4 regions of the Fusobacterium sp. genome follow, and region 4 is predicted to be linked to each of the others. Evidence: riboswitches for the same ligand, from Rfam matches in the RefSeq annotation. Region 4 holds a riboswitch; each other region holds the start of a gene.

Region 1 (5,965 bases), on a different contig from region 4:
GAGATTGTTATTTTTTCGCCTTCAGATTTTTTTAATCTGTAATCTGCTATTATAACTTTAGCTTCTTTCAGACCGAAAAATGATGCTGGTGGTGTTCCAACAAATTTTTGAATAGCATAAGCAAATGTACCAAAAGCTGCAGCTGTCACAAATCCTTTTTCAAGTGCGCCATTTACCATTATATTAGTAGCAACAATTCCACCATTCAATACAGGAATACTTACAATAGCCACTTCTCTTCCTACAATTGGCATCACTAAAAAAACTGCAATACAAGTTATTATCATCCCTATAAAAGCCATTAAAACAGTTTTCCATTCTTCTACTAATTGTTTTACATTTACCATGCTTCCCATATGAAATACAAGTATAGGACTTGCCAATGTGGCTACTTTATCCAACTGTGCCTTTGCAATCAGATCAGAAGGTATTACTCCTGTCATGAATAAAATAAGAAAGCCCATTAATGCAATGAATACTGATGAAAGTTTAGCTTTAGTTGCTACACCCAGAATATCTCCAATTGCAAATAATCCTGCTACAATACTAAGCATCAAAAATTTTTCCATTTCTACTCCCCCTTGTAGATTTATTAATACTTTTATAAAAAGTATTTACTAAGGTATACCTTAAAAAATAGATTTTCACAAATATAATTTCTATATCCAAATGATACATCTCTTATATTTTTCGTATACAATATATTATTTTTAGTATACAATACTTTATAAGTAATAAAAATTTAGTGTAAATTTCTAGGAAACAAAAAAAGAATGAAGCTCTGACTTCATTCTTTTTTATTTTAAATAGATATTTTATCAAAAGTTTTTACAACATAATCTGCTGCATTATCTAAATGCTCCTCTAACGCTTTATATATTTTTTCTTCATTTTTTTCTTTTAATGCCCTTATTATTTTTTCATGTTCATCCACTGTTTCCTGCATATTAGGGTTAGTTTTTTTAAATATATTCATATAGAAAGAAAGTTCAGAAAGTATCTTTAAAGAAAGTTCTTTTTTAGATAAAGAATATAGATAATTATCAAACTCTTCTAATGTTTCTGAAAATTTTGCAAGATTGTTACTATTATTGTACTTTTGACTTTTAGCTACTATCTTTGTAATTTTTTTAATATGTTTATCTCCCATTATATCTTTTATTTCCTTATAGATAATATATTCAAGTTCTAATCTTATTTCATATATTTCTTTTACTTTATCTGAATCAAATTTTTTTAAAAATACACCTTTAAAAGGTATTCTTTCTATTATTCCCATCATTTCTAATTTACTTAATGCTTCTCTCAAAGGTGTTCTGCTTATATTATATCTGATAGAATACTCATTTTCATTTATTTTTTCCCCAAACCTTATATTACCATTTATAATATCATTTTTTAATGCTTCAAATACAAGTGTCCTTCGATCCATAACTTCTATAGCGTTTTCTTTCATATGTTACACTCCTTAATAGAATTTACCAAAATTTATTTATCCCCATAATAATTTTATCACACTTTTTATTTTTAATCTAGGATTTCAATTTAAATTCTACTTAAAAAATAGATAATAGCTAAAAACCTTTATATAAAGCTATTTTTTTAGATATTAATAATATAATTAATATATTTTACAAAAAAGATTATCTATTATATACTTAATAACAAAATAATTTTTTAGATAGAGGTGCAGAAAACATGAGTATATTCATTCATATTTGACAGGTATTAAGAATGATTTAGAAAGGGAATTTTGTCGAAATAAAAATTTTTGCCAAAATATTTTTATTGGGAGTATGGAAAATATTCATATTACTGTCATTAATTTTCAATTAATGGAGTACTGTCTTTAAAAGTTTTCTACTTAAAATTTTTAAATTATGTAAAAAATTTTTAATCACAGTTTGTATTTTACAACTGTGATTTTTTTATTTATTCCTAATAAAAAATAATTTTTTAGGTGATTTAGTTGTTATATCAATATTAAAACAAATCAAAAAAAATTGAAATAATACAATTACATCAAAAAAAGTATTGACAAACTTATAATTATCTATTAAAATCTATTTAAGAAATTGTATACAATATTCTAAAATGTAAAAAATGTATACAATCTTTAAAAGGCATATATTAAATTAAAATGGGGGGTTATCTTTATGGAAAACCAAGCAAAAAAGGTTTCATCTGGCCAGGCTATGCTTATTCTTATTATTTCAATACTTGTTATCATATTAGGAATAAAAGTGGTTAAAGCACCTACTGCTATTATCTTATTGTTTGGAGGAGTTATTACTGTTATAATTTCTACTATCTTTGGAATTGAATATTCTAACATTCAAAGTGATATAGTGAAAACTATAACTACTATGGCTGTTCCTATTCTTATTGTTCTATCTGTTGGAGTTTTAGTTGGAGCATGGATGATATCTGGAACTGTTCCTCTTATGATATACTATGGAATGAAAGTTCTTAGTCCAAGTCTTTTCTTGGTAATGGTATGCATAATTTGTACATTGATGTCAGTGATGGCTGGAACATCTTGGGGAACAATCAGTACTGTTGGTATTGCATTTATGGGCGTTGCTGTTGGACTTGGTATCTCTTTACCTTTAACAGCTGGAGCTGTTGTTAGTGGAGCTATCTTTGGAGATAAACTTTCTCCTTTATCTGACTCTACTGTACTTTCAGCAGCAGTTTGTGAAGTTAATCTTTTAGAAGCAATAAAGCATTCATTTAAAACAACTTTACCTGCATTTATAGTAGCATTAATAATGTATTTTGTGATTGGTCTTCAATATAAAGATGGAGTTATTGGTGGAGAAAGTTATGATCTTATTATGGGAACTCTAGAAAAAACATTTACACTAAATCCATTATTATTAATTCCACCTGTATTAGTTCTAGTACTTATTATTATGAAAAAACCTACATTACCTGTTTTTACTATTGGAATTATTGCTGGTTGTATTTTAGCTATGGTGTTCCAAGGAACTTCATTAAATCAGGTAGCTAGTGCTCTTTCTAGTGGATATACTACTAAAACAGGTGTAGCTATTGTAGATAAAATGCTTGTTAGAGGTGGACTAAATAGCATGCTTGGTACAGTTGCTCTACTTATAGCTTCAGCAATATTTGGTGCTCCATTAAGAACAGCAGGTGTTGTAGATATTTTACTTGAAAAAATAACTAATATAGCTAAGACAGGTAAATCAATGATGATTGGAGTATTTGTTTTACACTCATTATTCTTTACAATAACTGGAAGTTATTATGTAACTTACTCAGTTCTTGGACAAATGGTAAGAGGTTTATTTGATTCTTATGGATTAAAAAGAAAAAATCTAGCTAGAATACTTTTAGATACAGGTACTGGATTTGCTCCTATTGTTCCATGGAGTGTTACAGGAGTATTTGTTGCAACTACTCTTGGAGTAAAAACAATGGATTTCATATTATATGCTCCAGTTACTTATTTAAGTATAGTAATTTCTTTCATCTACATAATTACAGGATTTACTATTGAAAAAGTTGATGGTAACCAATAAAAAATAATTTTAATTCTTGATAAAATTTATTGGAAAATAAACTATATTGGAGGTTAATATATGATAAATGAAAATCTGATCAAAGAGTATTGGTATGATATGATAAAAATCAGAAGTATCACAGGAGAAGAAGCAAAACTCGCTGAATATGTTACTGATAAATTAAAAGGATTTGGTCTTGATCCTAAAATAAGTTACTATGAAGGAGATGAAGAAAAGCAGAGTCCTTCTGTCTATGCTGTTTTAGATAGTGGAAAACCAGGTCCAAGAGTTATGCTCATTGGTCATATAGATACTGTAAAAGTGGCAAATGGATGGAATACTGATCCTTTTACTCCTACTGAAGATGGTGACAGAACATATGGTTTGGGTGCAATGGATATGAAAGGTGGTCTTGCTGCCATTCTTGCTACTACAAAATATTATTCTGAAAATAAAGATAAATTTACTGGAGAACTTGTTCTTGCTTTTGTATCAGATGAAGAAAATCTTTCTAAAGGAACTTATCAATTAGTTAATGAAGGATTGAGTGCTGATATGGCTATAATGGCTGAATGTAGATTTGATAATATGGCTATTGGTTTTAGAGGAAGATATAGTATTGAAGTTACTGTATCTGGAAAAGCTGCTCATGCAAGTCATTATCCAAATGTTGGAGAAAATGCCCTTATTTATGGAAGCAAATTAGCTATTGCCATTGAAGAGCTTCCTACTATAATCCATTCTACATTAGGTGGAGGAACTTGGGTAGTGAGAAGTATTGAAGGTGGAGTAAAAAATGCTTTAATAGTTCCTGAAAAATGTGAATTATTTATAGACAGATATACTGTTCCGGGAGAAACTTATGAAGTTTGTGAAAAACAAATTTTAGAAGCTGCTGAAAAATTAGGACTATCTGGTAAAGTAGATGTTAGATTAAAACCTAGAAAGTCAGCATATATGGAACCATTTGCATTGGAAGAAGCTCATATATTAGTTCAAACTGTAAAAGAAACTTTCAAAGAAGTTACTGGTGATGAAATCAGAATTGAGTTTGACAAGTCAGTTTGTGATTCTAATATATTAGCTAATTCATTAAATATTCCTACAGTAACTTTTGGCCCTTCTGGAGGAAATATGCATGGAGCAAATGAGTATGGACATCTTCACCAAGTACTTGCTGCTACAAAAATTTACATAAAAACTGTTTCAAAACTTTCAAAATAACACCATATTAAATATTTTTGAAACTATTAAGAAAGAGAATGGGCAATCCATTCTCTTTCTTACATATGCAATATTACTTTTTTGGTGTGAATCTTCTGTCTACTAAAGTATATTTATAAGGATTAAAAGCTATTTTAGCTAATTTAAAATTTTGTATTCCTACTGGTATTCCTATTATTGTGATACATTGTAATATTCCAGCTATAATATGTGATATAGCCAACCATATTCCTAAAAATATTATCCAAAAAAATGCTGATATTGGTCTTGGTGGCTCTCCATATTCAGTTTTCAGTACTATATCTTTTCCAAAAGGTGTGAGACATGAAGCTGCCATTTCAAAACAACCTCTTGCAAATGGTATTGTAACTATCAATATTGTACTTATTATCCCAGCTACAAACCATTCAAAAGCTAGAACAAGTCCTCCTAAAAATAACCATATAATATTTAATAATAAACTCATAATTCCTTGTATGATAAAAGCGTGGTAAATATTTATCATACTTCCTCCTTTTCTAATTTATTCTGATATATAACTTTAGTTTAATAAATCTTTAATACTATTAAAAATAACACTCCTTACATCTTTATTTTCTAAAGATATTTCTTTTATAAGATTTTTTATTCTCAATCTTCTTGAATTTTCATTCACTTCATATGGACAATCAGATTTTATTACAGGAAGTCCTAATTTACTTACATATCTTATTATATCTTTTTCTTCAACAAATGCAAGTGGTCTTATTATTTTAATACCATATTCCTCTGAAAGATAGCAGGGTTTCATCATTTTCATATTTCCCTGATAAAAAACATTCATAAGAAATGTCTCTATTATATCATCTTTATGATGACCTAAAGCTAATTTATTTATATCTTGTTCTTTCGCCATTCTGTAAAGAATTCCTCTTCTTATTCTCCCACATAAAAAACATGGATTTTTCACTTCCTTTTCTCCAAAAAGCATATCACTTAAATTTGTATCCTCTATCTGAAGTTTTAATCCTAATTTTTCACAATATTTTTCTATTACTTCAAAAGAGGCTTTATCAGTATTAGGATGTATATGAATAGGAATGATTTCAAAATCTAAATTGGCTATCTTTTTTATTCTTACCAAAGCATTTAAAACAGTCAAACTATCTTTTCCTCCTGATACTCCTACTGCTATTCTGTCTCCTGCTTCTATCATATTATAATTATGCATTGCA
Region 2 (5,965 bases), on a different contig from region 4:
ATTGAAATATTCAAAAAATCATGGTTATGAATTGTATATAAAAGATCCTGAAGGAAATGAGAAAGGATTTATGGAATTTATAGGAAAATAAGTCATGCATATGTCAAGGAAGTTAAAAATAATTTTATGATAAGATAAATAAGAGATAATAAAAAAGCTGCCATATAGGCAGTCTTTTTTATACACTAAAACATTAAAAAGATCCATAATTAATTGCTACAGCTATAACCATAAAAATAACCTGCAGCAAAAACATAATTATAAATAAGGGAGTGATAAATCTATACCATTTTTCTATTGGAAGGCTCATCAGTCCACAAACAGTAGCAGCTGATGTAGGCCAAAACATATTAGAAAAACCATCTCCAAATTGGAAAGCAAGTACAGCTGTTTGTCTTGTAAGTCCAATAGCATCTGCTAAAGGGGCCATAATAGGCATAGATGTAGCTGCCTGTCCTGAACCAGAAGGGATAAAAAAATTGATGAAGTTTTGGACAACAACCATTCCTACAGCAGCAATAGTTTTAGGCATAGTAGAAAGTGTATTAGCCATAAAATTTATTATAGTATCAATTATGTGGCCATTTTCCATTACAATAGTAAGTGATCTTGCTACCCCCACTGCCATTGCACCAAAAATAACATCTGAAACTGATTTTACAAAAAGAGAAGCTATCTGACTGAAATTATACCCTCCAACTAATCCAGTAATTATCATCATGATGAAGAAAAGAGTGGAAAGTTCATTCAGATACCATCCAAGCTGACTTGTACCATATACAAGTAAAGCTATAGTTACAACAAAAAGTAGCATTATAAACTTATGCTTTCTATTAAAAGGAAGTTGTTCCATCTCTTCACGGTTCATTCCATCTGAAAAATTGAATTTAACATCTTTAACAATTGAAAGTTCTGGATGAAGTTTTACTTTTCTTGCATAAAGCATAAGATAAATAATTGCACTTCCTTGAAAGACGATAAAACACATAATTCTTAGGCCAATTCCAGAACCAATAGGAAGTTCTGCAATTCCTTGGGCGATTCCTATTGTAAATGGATTGAGAGTAGCAGCAGCAAATCCTGTAGCTGTACCAAGAATAACTGCAGCTCCACCAACTAAAGCATCATATCCTAAAGCTACAGATATTCCCATGAAAGCTGGAAGCAGTCCATAAGTTTCTTCATAAAGACCAAAAGTAGATCCACAGATACCAAATACTACCATAAAAATAGGAAATATCATAGTTTCTTTCCCATTAAATTTCTTAATAAGAGAACCAAGAGAGCCATAGAATGCTCCTGTTTTTATTAAAAGATATACAAATCCATAAGCAAAGAATATAAAAAATATAATATCAGCAGTAGAAACTAATCCTTCTACCACTGCCATAAATATATGGAATGGAGAAACAGGAGTCTGTTCAATATATTTGAATGACCCTTGTACAACCATAGTTCTGTTTAGAACTGGATCTATTGCTCTTTCGTATGTACCTGCTGGTATAATATAGGTTAAAACTGTTAATATAACAAGAATGATTCCAATTATCACATAAGTATGTGGTATTGTAAATTTTTTTCTAGTAGTATTTTCTGACATTTTTTCCTCCCTCAAGATATTATAAAAATATATTTTTAATAAATTTTACAAAATAAAAAAATCACAGTTTAAAGCACTAAACTGTGACAAAAAAACTTAACTATATGCAATATAAAATGCATATAGATCAGAATCACAGATAGCACTCCATTGAAATAATCAATGACAGTAGTATAAATATTTTCTATACTCCCAACAAAAGAATTTTAGCATTTTCTTTCATTTCGGCAGAATTCCCTTTCTAATCACTTCAATGTCTGCCAGACTAAATGATCATACTAATGTTTTCTGCACCTCTATCTTTCTTTTTATTTTTATAAGGCTGATTATACGTCAACATAGATAAAAAGTAAAATATAATAAATTAATCAATTGTATTTTTTTTATAAATATAAGATATGAGTATAATAAAATTGGAGACTATATTCATATAATGAAGATTACTTTCTTTTAAGTTTTTTAAACTCTTCTTTAACAATTTTTAATAATTCAGGCTCAAGATAAAGTTCCAAAGCAGCACCAGTCATAGCTTTTACAGATTTATGAAGTTTATCATATGCTTCTTCTGAATTCACATATTTTAAATATGCTTCATCGTGAACAAAACATATTTCATCAATATTGAGAGCTAGTTCTGTATACATAGTAGGACATATTTGGCTAACATTTCCTATATCAGAAGAACCACTGGCCCCATCTTTTTTATCAAGAAAATTATTTATGCCAACTTCTATAAGATTTTTTCTCATTAAATCCTGTAAAGATGGAAGATTTAAAAGATTATCAAATGAATTTTCATATTTTTCATATTTTAAAACAGCGCCAGTCATAAGTTCAGCACCTTTTGCACAATTAATAACTTTTTGAGTAAGGGAATTTAAATAGGTTCTATCATTTGATCTGATATGAAATTTACATTCAGCAAAATCAGGAACAGTATTAGGAGCATCTCCACCACTTGTGATGATACCATGAATTCTTGAATCAGAAGTTATATGTTGCCTCAAACAATTAATACCACTATACATTAACTGAACAGCATCTAAAGCATTTATTCCTTCATCTGGATGGGCAGCAGCATGAGCAGCTTTACCATTGAATTGAAACTTGATACAATCAATAGCCAGAGTTTTACAATTGAGATTGTTATTGCTTTCCAGATGCATCTGAAATACAATATCAATATTATCAAAGGCATTTTTTTCTACCATATTTACTTTTCCACCTAAAGTTTCTTCAGCTGGAGTTCCTATCAATATAACTTTACCTTTGAAATTATTTTTAAATTTTGATAAAACAAGAGCAGCACCATAAGTTCCAGCAGCTATCCAGTTATGTCCACAGGCATGTCCTGGGACTTTATCAGGACCATATCCAGGAAGAGCATCATATTCAGCTAAAAAAGCTACGCTCGGTCCATCATTATCTCCATATTCAGCTCTAAAAGCTGTAGGAAGACCACAATAATTTTCTTCTACAGAAAAGTTATTTTTCTTTAAGAGGTCTATAAGATATTTTGAAGAGAGAAATTCTTTTTCTCCAAGTTCTGGATTTTTAAAAATATAGTCACAAACAGCTTCAATATCTTTTTTGTAAGTGTCTTCAATAGCATAAAGTTTTTTTTTAATACTTTCTAATTTAAACATTTTTCCCTCCAGACTTATATTATTTAATATTATAAATGTTACATTAAAAAATATAGCATGTCAATTGATTATTTGATATAATTAATTTGAAAGAAATACTTGAAAAGCAATTGTATATTAAAACTTCTTGACAAATTAGTAAAAAATCGTTATAATACTTCTTAGTAAAAATTAGGAGGAAAGAGATGAAGAGGGGAAAAATATCAAAGGAAATCACTGAACAGATATTTATACCAATTTTTTTTTATTCATTTTTTAAATTTTATTTAAGAGAATTTTTTTCTAATTTTACACTACATGATTGTAATTTAATTTTTTTATTATAGGGATATAACTTTTATAGTTATATCTTTTTTTTTAGAGGAGGGAAGATGAAAGGAAAGCTTATTCTAGAAAATGGTATGAGTTTTGATGGAAAGATTTTTGGACACTTTGGGGAAACAACAGGAGAAATAGTTTTTACTACAGGAATGACGGGTTATCAGGAAGTTTTAACTGATCCCTCTCTTTATGGGAAAATAGTTGTTATGACTTATCCTATGGTGGGAAACTATGGACTAAATCTTGAAGATATGGAATCTGATAGAATACATCTGAAAGGATTCATTATAAAAGAAGATGCGAAACTTCCAAATAATTTTAGGTGTGAGATGACTTTAGAAGGTTTTTTAAGTCAATACAATGTAGTGGGATTTAAAGGAGTAGACACAAGGGAACTAACTAAAATAATAAGAGATAATGGTTCAATGAAGGCTATTATTACAGATAAAGAATTGACACATAAGGAATTAAAGGAAAAGTTTAATAATTTTTCTTATGAAAATGCAGTAGAGCAAGTAAGCAGAAAAGGTATAATTGAGATTGGGGGAAATGGATTGAAAATAGGAGTATTAGATTTAGGAGTAAAAAGAAGTACTTTAGATTTACTAGAAAAAATGGGATTTGGTGTATCTGTATTTCCTTATGACACTTCATCAAATGAATTGCTAAAACATAATCTTGATGGGCTTATTATTTCAAGTGGACCTGGAAATCCTGATGAAATGATGCATATAATGAAAACTGTGAGAGGAACTCTGGCAAATATTCCTATGCTTGGAATATCTTTAGGAGCACAGCTTCTTAATTTAGCTTTAGGTGGCAGTATAAAAAAGATGAAAAATGGGCATAGAGGATCAAATCATCCAGTAGAAGATTTAAAAAGAAATAGAATATATATAACAGATCAAAATCATGGATATTCAATAGAAAAATTAGGAATATATTCTGAAACTACACATGTTAACCTAAATGACAAAACAATAGAAGGGTTTAGATGTGATGCTCTTGCAGCTATGGGAGTTCAATTTATGCCAGATTTTTGTACAGAAGACTCAAATAATATGTTTGCAGACTTTTTATCATTAATTGAAAATGGAGTAAATACTAAGGGAATTGATGATGAACACAGCAGTGAATATGATGAAAATTTTGAAGCTGATGATGAGTCAGCAGAAGGATATCTGAATTAGGAGGGGGAAAATGTTAGATAAGTCTATAAAGAAAACATTAGTAATAGGTTCAGGACCAATTATAATAGGACAGGCAGCAGAGTTTGACTATTCAGGAACTCAGGCTTGTGAAACATTAAAAAAAGAAGGAATAGAAGTTGTACTTATCAACTCTAACCCAGCAACAATAATGACAGATAAAGCAGTAGCTGACAGAATATATATTGAACCAATTACTTTAGATTTTGTTGAAAAAGTAATTGCAAAGGAAAAACCTGATTCTGTAATTGCAGGAATGGGAGGACAGACTGGTCTGAACATGGTAGTTGAATTACATGAGAAAGGTATTCTTGAAAAATATGGAGTAAAAGTAATAGGAACACCTGTAGAAGCTATAAAAAAAGGGGAAGACAGGGAAATATTCAGAGAAACTATGAATAAACTTGGAGAACCTATTATTCAAAGTAAAATAGTGGAAAATCTTGAAGAAGGATTTGAAGTAGCAAGAGAAATAGGATATCCAGTAGTTGTAAGACCTGCATATACACTTGGAGGAACTGGTGGCGGAATAGCTAATGATCCAAATGAACTGGAAGATATTCTAATGAAAGGTCTTTCATTATCAATGGTAGGTCAAGTTTTACTTGAAAAATCTATCTATGGATGGAAAGAAATTGAATATGAAGTAATAAGAGATAAAAATGGAAATACTATAGTTGTATGTAATATGGAAAATGTAGATCCAGTAGGAATCCATACTGGGGATTCAATAGTTGTTGCTCCTACACAGACTTTATCTGACAAGGAATGCAGAATGCTTAGAGCTTCAGCTGTGAAAATAGTAAATGAAGTTGGTGTTATTGGAGGATGCAATGTACAGTTTGCTCTGCATCCAAAATCATTTGAATATGCAATAATAGAGATTAATCCAAGAGTATCAAGATCATCAGCACTGGCTTCTAAAGCAACAGGGTATCCAATAGCAAGAGTGTCAACAAAATTGGCTATGGGATATACTCTTAATGAAATAGTAAATGAAGCAACTCAAACTACTTATGCTTGTTTTGATCCTACAATAGACTATATAGTTGTAAAAATACCTAAATGGCCATTTGATAAATTTAAAAAGGCAAATAGAAGATTAGGAACAAAAATGATGGCAACAGGGGAAGTTATGGCAATAGGAAATAACTTTGAAGCAGCATTTTTGAAAGGTATCAGATCACTGG
Region 3 (5,965 bases), on a different contig from region 4:
TGAACCAGTTCCTCTAAAAACCTGTGCTGAAGTCTCAATATCATTCATATCTCCATTTACATATGCTTTTACTGGTGTCCTTTTTTGTGAATTTTTTATAAATGCTATTATCTCTTCTGCTGTATTTAGGTTTATCATCTTTCCTCCTGATTTTCAAAAATATCTTTCATAGTATATATTCCTGCTTCCTTTCCAATAAGAAATTCAGCTGCCTTTAAAGCTCCAACAGCAAATATCTTTTTAGACATTGCTGTGTGTTTTATCTCTATAATTTCATCTTCTCCGCATAAAAGGACTGAATGCTCTCCCACAATAGTCCCCCCTCTAAAAGAATGAATTCCTATCTCATTTTTCTCTCTTTTTCTATTACCTTCTCTCCCATACTGCTCTTTCATCCTTTCTGGACAGCTTTTCTCTATAGTTTCAACTAAAGTTTTAGCTGTTCCGCTTGGAGAATCAATCTTTTTATTATGATGTTTTTCTATTACTTCTATATCATAATTTTCATAAAGTACTGGAACTATTCTTTCAAGAATATCATTTAAAAGATTTACTCCTAAAGACATATTTGAAGAGAGAAGTACAGGAACTTTTTTAGCTGTTTCCTCTATCTTCTTCAATATCTCATCTGAATATCCAGTAGTTGCAATAATCAGAGGTATACTTTTATTTTTAGAATAATCCAAAAGAGATTCCAATCTTGAATAATGAGAAAAATCTATTATTATATCTCCAGTTTCAGCAGTCAGTTCATCTGCAAAACCTGTTATTTTTACATCCTTATGATTTTCACCTGTTTCTTTTATCAATCTTCCCATTGCTCCAGTTCCATGTATTATTATTTCCATCCTGTCACCTCATGAGCAATTAATATATCTATTAATTTCATTCTATTTGATTCCTCCATTACTCCTAATGGAAGTCTGCATTTTCCTGCTTCATATCCAAGAAAATTCATTGCCTCTTTTATTGGAACTGGATTTGTTTCAAGAAATAAAACATTTACAAGATCATTATATTTCAGCTGCAGTTCTCTGGCTTTTTTTATATCTCCCTTTAGAAATGAAACTACCATTTCATGACTTATATCAGGAATTATATTTGCTGATACAGAAATAACTCCCTTTCCTCCTAATGAAAGAACTGGAACTACCATATCATCATTTCCTGAATAAATATCAAGTTCTGGTATCTCTCTTGCCACTTCTGCAACATATGATATATTTCCACTGGCTTCTTTTAAAGCTGTTATATTTTTGATCTGTGCCAGTTTTTTTAAAAGGGGAATAGAAAGATTTACTCCTGTTCTTGATGGAACATTATACAAAATAACAGGAATTTTTACTGCTTCTGCTATTGTTTTATAGTGTTCGTATATTCCATTTTCATTCCCTTTATTGTAATAGGGAGTAACTACTAAAAGTCCATCTATTCCAGCTCTTTCTGCTCTTTTACTGAATTCAGCAGCATGTTTAGTATCATTTGAACCTGTTCCTGCTATCACAGGTATCCTGCTATTGATTATCTCTACTGCAAATTCTATTACTGAAATTTTTTCTTCATCAGTAATAGTACTTCCTTCTCCAGTAGTTCCTGTTACTATTATTGCATCTGTATGATTTAAAACATGAAATTCAAGTATTTCCCTAAGTCTTGAGTAATTTACTTCATTATTTTCATCAAAAGGAGTTACGAGAGCAACCCCTGAACCTGTGAATAATTCCATTTATTTCCTCCTAAATTACATTCCTCTATTATATTTTTTCTTTTCTTTATCAATTAAGTTTCTATATTATATTCCTCTGAAAAGCTCTGCTATCTGAACAGCATTTGTAGCTGCTCCTTTTCTTATATTATCAGCAACTACCCATAAATTTATTCCTTTTTCTGTACTGAAATCTCTCCTTACTCTTCCTACCAGCACTTTATCCTGCCCAGTAGCATCAGAAGCCAATGGATAATGATTAGAATTTACATCATCTACAAGCATTATCCCAGGGAAAGCCACTAAAGCTTCTCTAACTTCGTCTAAATCAAAGTCTTTTTCCAATTCTACTGTGATAGAAACAGAATGAGAATTCATTACTGGAACCCTTACACATGTTGCAGTTACAGGAAGAGCTGGTATCCCTAATATTTTTCTTGTTTCATCTATCATTTTTATCTCTTCTTTTGTATATCCATTTTCCAAAAATTTATCTATATGTGGAAGACAGTTGTTAACTATTGAATGAGGATAAGTTTTTGGTTCTTCTCCTCTAAGTCCATTTTCTAAGTCTTCAATTCCTTTATGTCCACTTCCAGATACAGCTTGATAAGTGCTGTAAATAACTCTTTTTAATCCATATTTTTCTTCTAATACTTTTAGAGGAAGCATACATTGAATAGTTGAACAATTAGGATTAGCTATTATTCCGCTATTTTTAAATGCTGCTTCAGAATTTACTTCTGGTACTATAAGGGGAACTCCACTTTCCATTCTCCATGCAGATGAATTATCTACAACTAGTACTCCTTTTTCTGCAGCTATTGGAGCAAATTTCTTACTTATATCTCCTCCAGCAGAAAACAAAGCAATATCTATATCTCTGTCAAAACTATTTTCTGTAAGTTCTTCAACTGTATATTCATTATTTTTAAAGACTACTTTACTTCCTGCACTCCTCTTTGAAGCAAAAAGATAAAGTACTTCTATATCAGAATTTCTTTCTTCTAATACTTTTAAAAATGTTCTCCCTACCAGTCCAGTTGCTCCTACTATAGCAATTTTCATTTTTCCCTCCTAAAGTCCAAATTCCATAGCAGCTGATTCTACAGCTCTGCTTATCAAATTTTTGTCTATACTGCATGATATACTTATTTCAGAAGTTGTCACCTGATAGAATTCTACTCCTGCATTGCTCAATGCTGAAAAAAATCTTCCTGCTATTCCTGAATTATTTATCATTCCAATTCCTACAACTGATATCATTCCCAGATTATCCTGATACTCTATCTCTATCTCTGGATATCTATTTCTTATCTGTTCCACTACCTGATCCAGTAGATATTTTTCCCCAAGAGTACAACTGAATGATATATCTGTCTTTCTATCTCTGCTTATATTTTGAGTAATCATATTTATATTCAATCCACAGTTATTTATTGTTGAAAATATCTCTGCTATCTTTTCTGCTGAATAATCTATATTTGAGATTGTTGTTACAATTATTTCATTTGCTATACTAAGTCCAGTTACTAATTTTTCTTCTAAAGCACTATTTTTTTCCATAATATATGTTCCTCCTGTTTCACTTAAACTTCTTCCTACAAAAATTGGTATATTAAATTTTTTTCCTAATTCTACTGCTCTTGTCTCCATAACCCCTGCACCAAGATGTGCCATTTCCATCATCTCCTCATATGAAATTTTATCCAATAATTTAGCATCTTTATATTTTCTAGGATCTACACTATATATTCCTTCTACATCTGTATATATTCTGCATTCACACCCTAGAGCAGCAGCCAGTGCCACTGCACTTGTGTCTGACCCACCTCTCCCTAAAGTCGTTATATCTCCATTTTCATTAACTCCTTGAAATCCAGTTACTATAACTACCCTTCCATCTTTCAGATAACTTTCTATCTTTTCTATATCTATACTTTTTATTTTACTTTTTGTATGAACCCCCATAGTTTTTACATTTGCTTGAGGTCCTGTAAGTGACACTGCCTTTTCTCCTTCAGCATTCAATGCTATAGATAAAAGCGCCACTGTTTGCTGTTCCCCAGTTGACAAAAGAGAATCAAGCTCTCTTTGATCTGGATTTGAAGAAATTTCATTAGCCATCTTTATTAAAGCATCTGTTGTCTTTCCCATTGCTGAAGCAACAACAACGATTTCATTACACTTTTCCTTCTTCAGCTTACTGATATATCCAGAAATCGCTTTTATCTTTTCTATTGTTGCCACACTTGAACCACCATACTTTAATACCACTCTCATAAAAAAATCTCCTTTTTAAATATTTTGTAATAAAAAAACCAGCAGATTGCAATCCGCTGGTCAATAGTCATCACAAAAAAATTAAAATAAAAAGTTATTAAAATTTTCCATTAGAAAAAAGACTCAACAGAAAGCACACCATTGTTACTCAATGACAGTTATACAGATATTATCTGCATTCCCAAAATTGATTTGTCTGCCTCACAAAATCAAAGTTTCGGCAATCTCCCCTTTTACTATACTTCATAACTGGCTGGCTCCATATAGTTACTCTTGTCAATTGCGCCTCAATCTGTTTATTTATTTAAGTGAAATTTTACAATACAATTTAAAAATTTAATAATTCAAAAAATATATTTTAAAAATATATAAATTGTATTATTATTTTTTTATAATTTAATATATACTCTTTTAAATATAACTTAAATAATTTTGATAGAGGTGCATAGAACATCAGTAAAAATACTTAGTCTGGCAGACTGTGAGGTATTTTGAAAGGGAACTTTGCCGAAATGAAGATATTGCCTGATATTTTTGTTGGCAGTATGGATAATATTCATACTGTTGTCATTGATTCTTATCAATGGAGTGCTGTCTGAAAATAGATTTTTTGATATTTTTTATTGTCGAAAATTTTTATCACAGCTTTCATAGCTGTGATTTTTTTATTATATATCTTGGAGGTTGGAAAATGAATTTACAAAATATTTTTTTTGATGGTATAGAAAATTCTGAACAATGGTTAATAGAAACCAGAAGAGAACTCCATCAGCATCCTGAACTTGATTTTGACTTATCTGAAACTACTGGTATAATATGCAGACATCTTGATGAAATAGGAATTCCATATAGGACAGGTATTGGAAAAAGTGGTATAGTTGCTGATCTTATAGGTAAAAACAGTAATATCACAATAGCATTAAGAGCTGATATTGATGCTCTCCCTATTCTTGAAAATACAGAATGTGAATATTCATCAAAAAATACAGGTAAAATGCACGCCTGCGGTCATGATGCTCATGCTTCTATTCTTTTAGGTACTGCTAAAATTTTAACAGCTAAAAAGAAAGATCTTCCATGTAATGTAAGGTTTATATTTCAGCCTGCTGAAGAAACTACTGGTGGAGCTATTCCAATGATAAAAGATGGTGTACTTGAAGGAGTAAATTGTATATTTGGTTTACATGTAGATCCTTCTACAGAAGCAGGAAAAATAGCTGTTAAGTATGGAGCAATGAATGCTTCAGCTACAGATGTAAATATAAAAATCACAGGAAAAAGTTGTCATGGAGCTTATCCTAGTGGTGGTGTTGATGCAGTTGTAACTGCTGCATATGTCATTACTGCACTACAAACTATTGTCAGCAGAAATATTGATTCAAGAGATTCTCTTGTACTGACTTTTGGAACTATGCAAAGTGGTACAAAAGAAAATATAATTGCTCAAGAAGCTTTTTGTTGTGGTACTATGAGAAGCTTATCAAATTCTGTCAGAGACAAAGCTAAAAAAAGGATTAACTCCATAGTTGAAATGGTAAGTGCTGCTTATGAGGCTAAAGGTGAAGTTTTTTATCGTGACAGTTATAATACTCTTATAAATTATAAGGAATATGTTGAATTAGTTAAAATTAATGGAGAAAATATTTTAGGAATAGATAAAGTAAAAATAAAAGAACTTCCTGATATGGGTGTAGAAGATTTTGCTTATTTTCTTGAAAAAATACCAGGAACTTTTTTCAATTTAGGAGTTGGAAATCGAGAAAAAGGAATAACCTCTCCTTTGCATAATGACAAATTTAATATTGATGAATCTTCTCTCATTATTGGTGTAAAAATGCAGATATCTAATATACTTTCTGCTTATGAAAAATTTTTTGATAAATAAATATTAATTTTTTTGTATTATAAATTTTCTATATTTATAAAGAGGATTTTTTATCTAAAATATTTATGCTATAATGATAATAGAGAATGATA
Region 4 (5,965 bases):
AAATAAAAAAGATAAGCAAGGAATTAAATATAATATCTCTTCATCCATTTTATATAGAAAAAATAGAGGATAAAATAAACCTCTATGCCAGAAATTTTGCTCCAATAGTTGATATAGATGAAGAAGCTGCAACAGGAACATCAAATGGAGCATTAATTTATTATTTGTATACAATAGGAAAAATAAAGGCTGATGAAATTGTTACTGTTACACAAGGAGAAAAATTAGGTAGAAAGAGCGAAATAATGGGAAAAATTCAAATTAAAGAAGAAAAAATAGATGTGCTCATTGGTGGAACAGCAATAAAATTTGTAGAGGGGAAAATAGAAATATAATATTATTAAAAAAGATGACAAAGAAAATTTATATATTCTATTGTCATCTTTATTTTTGTTAAAGTTTATATTATTCTGCAATCACAATCATCTTCTACAACCATAAGATTATCAAGATTTTTTCTAGATAGATATAAAATACTTCCCATTACAAAGAGTATCACAGAAAGAGAAAAGAAAATAGTAAGAAATCCCGTATCTTGGGTAAAACCAGCAACTTTACCAGAAATAATACTTGCAAAAAACATAGTCATGTACCACAATCCCATAAAAAATGTAGAGTATCTTTTGGGAGAAAGACAGTTGAACATAGCAATACCAATAGGAGCTATACATAGTTCAGATAAAGTATTAAATATATAAGCTAAAATAATAAAAATCATATTAGCTTTTATATCACCAGATATTAGAACAGAAACAGTCATAAAAGCAAAAGCTATACCCATAGAGAATATACCAAAGGAAATTTTTACAGGTATAGTTATGTTTTTTTTGCGAAGCTGACTCCATAATAATGCCAATATTGGAGAAAAAATGATTCCAAATATAGCATTTAATGCAGCGAACCAAGGAACGGGAACTATGAATCCAAAAAGGCTTCTGTTAACATAATCTCTTGCATATAAAGTAATAGAACTAAAAGATTGATAAAAAGATGTCCAAAATAGAATAACAAATATTGAGATTATTCCCATAGCCTTTATTCTTTTCTTTTCTTTTTCACTAAAAGTGAAAGAAAAAATTGATTTTTTTTCAGTCTTATGTGTATAGCATGGTAATTTTCCAGTATTTTTTAAATATTTAGGAGCAAGATAAAAAAAGGAAATAGTCCAAGTAATACCTATAACACTGCAAATAAGAAACATAGGTTTATAACCATAATGAATAATTTCTCCAGTGGCATTCCTTACAGCAAAGAATTTGTCAGCTATCAATCCAGCTGTAAAAGGTGCAAGAAAAGAACCTAAATTTATAAACATATAAAAAAGACTATAAGCAACTTCTTTTTCAAGAGTGCTTTTATCTGAATAAATATTACCTACAAGATTAGTACCGTTTGCTTTAAAAAATCCATTTCCTATGATAATTGAAAGAAGGCTGAAATATAATTGATAAATATCTGAGCTTGTAAATAAAAGAAAATTTCCGAAAGAGATAAAAAATCCTCCTAAAATAATAGATTTTTGTTGTCCTAAATATCTATCAGATAGCCATCCTCCAGCAAGTGGGGTAAGATGTAATATTCCTACATAAAATCCATAAAGAGAAGTAGCTTCTTTGGGAGAAAGACCAATTCCCCCTTTAGTTACAGAAGCAGTAAAATAAAGAACAAGTATTGTTGAGATTCCATGATATGAAAATCTTTCCCAAGTAATAGTAAAACACATAAGCCAAAAAGAACTAGGGTATTTTTTTTTGAGATTATTTATAAAATCTAACAACATAAAAATCCTCCAAAATCTCCAATAATAATTATTTATTATGCTATTATATAGCATTTTTTTCAAATTACAAAGTAAAATAAAAAATGGCATAGAAATACTCTATGCCATAGAAATTTAGAATTAATATTTAAATTTTCTGAATGCATGTTTGTCAGCACCACAAGGAGGGCAAGTCCAATCTTCTGGAAGACTATTAAAAGGAGTTCCAGCTTTGATACCATGATCTGCATCACCAACAGCAGGATCATAAACATATCCACAAACTTCACACATAAATTTCTCAATTTCATTAGTATCATGTTCTTTAAGTTCAGAAAATGCATGTTTGTCAGCACCACAAGGAGGACAGGTCCAATCTTCTGGAAGATCATTAAAAGAAGTTCCAGCTTTGATACCGTGATCTGCATCACCAACAGCAGGATCATAAACATATCCACAAACTTCACATATATATTTTTTCATAGGTAAACCTCCAATAAATTTTTCTCAACAACCTATAAGGATTATATCATGATTTTTATAAAGGGTAAATATTGAATTATGAAATTGAATTATGAAATTTTGAATTTTCTTCTAGTGCTTTAATGAGATGTTTATCAATGAGATAAAGTCTTCTGCATACTTCTCTTGATATGTTTAAAAGAAATTTATTAAATAACATTATATTAGTTTTAGATAGTTTATGCAGTGATATTTTAGAGAATTGTAACACTGATAATTCACTTATAGCAACAGCAGTTCCAATGTATGGAAGTATACCAATAAGTGCAACTTCTCCAAAACAATTTCCAGTAGTAAAAGTTCCGATATCAAAATCAATTTCATCTTTTCGATGAAAAAGCTTAACAATACCATTTTCAATTATATAAATATTATTAGGAGAACTATCTTGCTTAAAGATAACTTCTCCTTTCTTATAGTTTTTTAGAGTCATCAATGAAAGCATTTCTTTTATTTCTTCTTTACTAAGAGCACTGAATAGAGGGGTTTTTTCAATAACTTTAAATATAGTAGAGTATTCATCCATAAACTGATCTTTCATAAAAATTTCCCTCCTTTATAAAATTATTTAATTTTAAGCAAAAATAATTATGTATATTATTATAATATACCAAATAGAGTTTAAAAATCCTTTAAAAAAGAAAAGCAGTTTAGTAGATATAGTTATTTTGCTGAAAATTAAAGGGATTGTTTTAAGTTTAAAAAAAATTTTAGAATTTCTATTGACTTTTAAAAAAAGTCAAAGTATACTTATATTGAAAGAAGTGTGTTATATTTTTAGAAAAAGCTTATATATATATCATGAATATAGTTTATCTAGGAGTAATATGACATAGCAAGCGTATAAGACAATTGAATATTTATATAAAATAGAGGTGCATTTATGGAGGTAGTATGGAGATGCTAAGAGAAAAAGCTCTCAATGCTTCATACAAAGGACATAGTTGCCGAAAGGGAAAAGATTGCTTATGGTCTTTTTTCTTGGGGGTTGCAGGAATATGCAACAACTGTCACATTTATTGTGGAGAGCTATTTTGATTTTAGTAAAATCAAGATCAAATCATGCTTACAGTTTAACTATGTCTATTACCACATGCATCTTTTTTAATTTTTTGAAAATTTAAATTGAAGAAATTTAGGAGGAAAAATTATGAAATCAATGATCAGACTAAGAATGAGTTCTCATGATGCACATTATGGAGGAAATTTAGTTGATGGTGCTAGAATGTTGCAGTTATTTGGAGATGTTGCTACTGAACTTTTAATTCAAATGGATGGAGATGAAGGGTTATTTAAAGCATATGATAGTGTAGAGTTTATGGCTCCTGTGTTTGCTGGAGATTTTATAGAAGCTGTTGGTGAAATAGTAAATTCTGGAAACAGTTCAAGAAAAATGGTTTTTGAAGCTAGAAAAGTTATAGTTCCTAGACCAGATATCAATGATTCAGCTGCAGATGTTTTAGAGGAACCAATCATTGTATGCAGAGCTAGTGGAACTTGTGTAACTCCTAAAGACAAACAAAGAAAAAAATAGAAATAAATTACTGAATTGTAAAGGAGATGAAAATGGAAAAATTAATAATTACAGCGGCTATATGCGGAGCTGAAGTAACTAAAGAACAAAATCCAGCGGTTCCTTATACTGTAGAAGAGATAGTGAGAGAAGCATATGGAGCATATAAAGCAGGGGCTTCAATAATTCACCTGCATGTAAGAGAAGATGATGGGACTCCTACTCAGTCTAAAGAAAGATTCAGAGAATGTATGGATGCAATAAGAGAAAAATGTCCAGATGCAATAATCCAACCATCTACTGGTGGAGCAGTTGGAATGACAGATCTTGAAAGATTACAACCTACTGAATTAAAACCTGAAATGGCAACTTTAGATTGCGGAACTTGTAATTTTGGTGGAGATGAAGTTTTCACTAATACTGAAAATACTATTAAAAACTTTGGAAAAATAATGATTGAAAGAGGAGTGAAACCTGAAATTGAAGTTTTTGACAAAGGAATGGTAGATTATGCTATAAAATATGCAAAACAAGGATTTATCAAAAAACCTATGCATTTTGACTTTGTTTTAGGAGTTCAAATGGCAGCAAGTGCAAGAGATCTTGTATTTATCAGTGAAAGTATTCCAGAAGGCTCTACATGGACAGTAGCTGGAATAGGAAGACATGAATTTCCAATGGCAGCAATGGCAATTGCTATGGGAGGACATGTGAGAGTTGGATTTGAAGATAATGTATACATTGAGAAAGGTGTACTTGCTAAATCAAATGGAGAACTTGTAGAAAAAGTTGTAAGATTGGCTAAAGAATTAGGAAGAGAAGTTGCTACTCCTGATGAGGCTAGAAAAATTTTAGGATTAAAAAAATAATTTAACTTGAATATTAGGAGCTAAAATATAATTTAAGGAGGAGATTTTAAATGAAAAAAGGATGCAAATATGGAACACATAGAGTTATTGAACCACAAGGAGTTTTACCACAACCAGCTTTAAAAATAAATAATGATATGAATATATATTCAAATGAAATATTAATAGATGTAATAGCACTAAATGTTGATTCAGCTTCATTCACTCAAATTGAAGAAGAAGCTGGACATGATGTAGAAAAAATTAAAGCTAAAATAAAAGAAATTGTTGGTGAAAGAGGAAAAATGCAAAATCCTGTAACTGGATCAGGAGGAATGCTTATTGGAACAATTGAAAAAATTGGAGATGATCTGATTGGGAAAACTGATCTTAAGGTTGGAGATAAAATAGCTACTTTAGTTTCTTTGTCTCTTACTCCATTAAGGATAGATGAAATTGTCGATGTAAAACCAGACATTGATAGAGTAGAAATTAAAGGTAAAGCAATACTTTTTGAAAGTGGAATCTATGCAGTATTACCTGATGATATGCCTGAAACTTTAGCACTTGCTGCTCTAGATGTAGCTGGAGCACCAGCACAAGTAGCTAAATTAGCTAGACCTTGTCAATCAGTTGTTATTCTTGGATCAGCTGGAAAATCAGGAATGCTTTGTGCATATGAAGCAGTAAAAAGAGTGGGACCTACTGGAACAGTAATTGGATTAGTAAGAAATGAAAAAGAAGCTGCTCTATTAGCTAGAGTAAGTGATAAAATAAAAATAGTTATTGCTGATGCAACAAAACCAATTGAAGTATTAAATGCTGTGTTAGCTGCTAATGATGGTAAGGAAGTAGATATTGCTATTAACTGTGTAAATGTACAAAATACAGAAATGTCAACAATTTTACCAGTTAAAGATTTAGGAATAGCTTATTTCTTCTCTATGGCAACTTCATTCACTAAAGCTGCTCTAGGAGCTGAAGGTGTAGGAAAAGATGTTACTATGATAGTAGGAAATGGATATACTAAAGACCACGCTGCAATTACTTTAGAAGAATTGAGAGAAAGCGCTGTATTGAGAGAAATATTTAACGAATTATATGTTTAATCTTTTTGCCTTAAAAAATAATTTAAAACTAAGACATGAAATTAAAATTTAGAGGAGATGATAAAATGAACACAGTTAACACTAGAGCCAAATTTTTTCCAAATGTAACAGATGAGCAATGGAATGACTGGCATTGGCAAGTAAAAAATAGAATAGAGAGTTTAGAAGACCTTAAAAAATATATAACTTTAAGTGCAGAGGAAGAAGAAGGAGT

Evidence for each region. Region 4 has a riboswitch for lysine ahead of kal (3-aminobutyryl-CoA ammonia lyase). Riboswitches for the same ligand answer to the same signal wherever they lie in the genome.
Region 1: it holds a riboswitch for lysine, as region 4 does, so the genes downstream of both, nhaC (Na+/H+ antiporter NhaC) here and kal (3-aminobutyryl-CoA ammonia lyase) in region 4, are expected to answer to the same signal.
Region 2: it holds a riboswitch for lysine, as region 4 does, so the genes downstream of both, E6771_RS15595 (YfcC family protein) here and kal (3-aminobutyryl-CoA ammonia lyase) in region 4, are expected to answer to the same signal.
Region 3: it holds a riboswitch for lysine, as region 4 does, so the genes downstream of both, E6771_RS15350 (aspartate kinase) here and kal (3-aminobutyryl-CoA ammonia lyase) in region 4, are expected to answer to the same signal.

What each region holds. Positions count from the first base shown of each region.
Region 1 is NZ_JAWDXO010000002.1:15,075-21,039, forward strand. Features, by position in the region: gene E6771_RS01270 (hypothetical protein) at 1-569, opposite strand, end outside; gene E6771_RS01275 (GntR family transcriptional regulator) at 803-1,456, opposite strand; lysine riboswitch at 1,675-1,854, shown strand; gene nhaC (Na+/H+ antiporter NhaC) at 2,157-3,545, shown strand; gene E6771_RS01285 (M20 family metallopeptidase) at 3,606-4,751, shown strand; gene E6771_RS01290 (YccF domain-containing protein) at 4,825-5,256, opposite strand; gene E6771_RS01295 (tRNA 2-thiocytidine biosynthesis TtcA family protein) at 5,293-5,965, opposite strand, start outside.
Region 2 is NZ_JAWDXO010000066.1:721-6,685, forward strand. Features, by position in the region: gene E6771_RS15590 (hypothetical protein) at 1-91, shown strand, start outside; gene E6771_RS15595 (YfcC family protein) at 194-1,600, opposite strand; lysine riboswitch at 1,733-1,907, opposite strand; gene E6771_RS15600 (M20 family metallopeptidase) at 2,041-3,246, opposite strand; gene E6771_RS15605 (carbamoyl phosphate synthase small subunit) at 3,618-4,757, shown strand; partial or broken gene carB (carbamoyl-phosphate synthase large subunit) at 4,768-5,965, shown strand, end outside.
Region 3 is NZ_JAWDXO010000060.1:112-6,076, reverse strand. Features, by position in the region: gene dapD (2,3,4,5-tetrahydropyridine-2,6-dicarboxylate N-acetyltransferase) at 1-135, opposite strand, end outside; gene dapB (4-hydroxy-tetrahydrodipicolinate reductase) at 135-848, opposite strand; gene dapA (4-hydroxy-tetrahydrodipicolinate synthase) at 839-1,726, opposite strand; gene E6771_RS15355 (aspartate-semialdehyde dehydrogenase) at 1,793-2,773, opposite strand; gene E6771_RS15350 (aspartate kinase) at 2,783-3,988, opposite strand; lysine riboswitch at 4,112-4,287, opposite strand; lysine riboswitch at 4,417-4,590, shown strand; gene E6771_RS15345 (amidohydrolase) at 4,680-5,873, shown strand.
Region 4 is NZ_JAWDXO010000010.1:20,330-26,294, reverse strand. Features, by position in the region: gene E6771_RS05910 (PhzF family phenazine biosynthesis protein) at 1-335, shown strand, start outside; gene E6771_RS05905 (peptide MFS transporter) at 401-1,780, opposite strand; gene rd (rubredoxin) at 1,901-2,242, opposite strand; gene E6771_RS05895 (cyclic nucleotide-binding domain-containing protein) at 2,319-2,822, opposite strand; lysine riboswitch at 3,144-3,321, shown strand; gene kal (3-aminobutyryl-CoA ammonia lyase) at 3,432-3,815, shown strand; gene kce (3-keto-5-aminohexanoate cleavage protein) at 3,848-4,663, shown strand; gene kdd (L-erythro-3,5-diaminohexanoate dehydrogenase) at 4,714-5,751, shown strand; gene kamA (L-lysine 2,3-aminomutase) at 5,817-5,965, shown strand, end outside.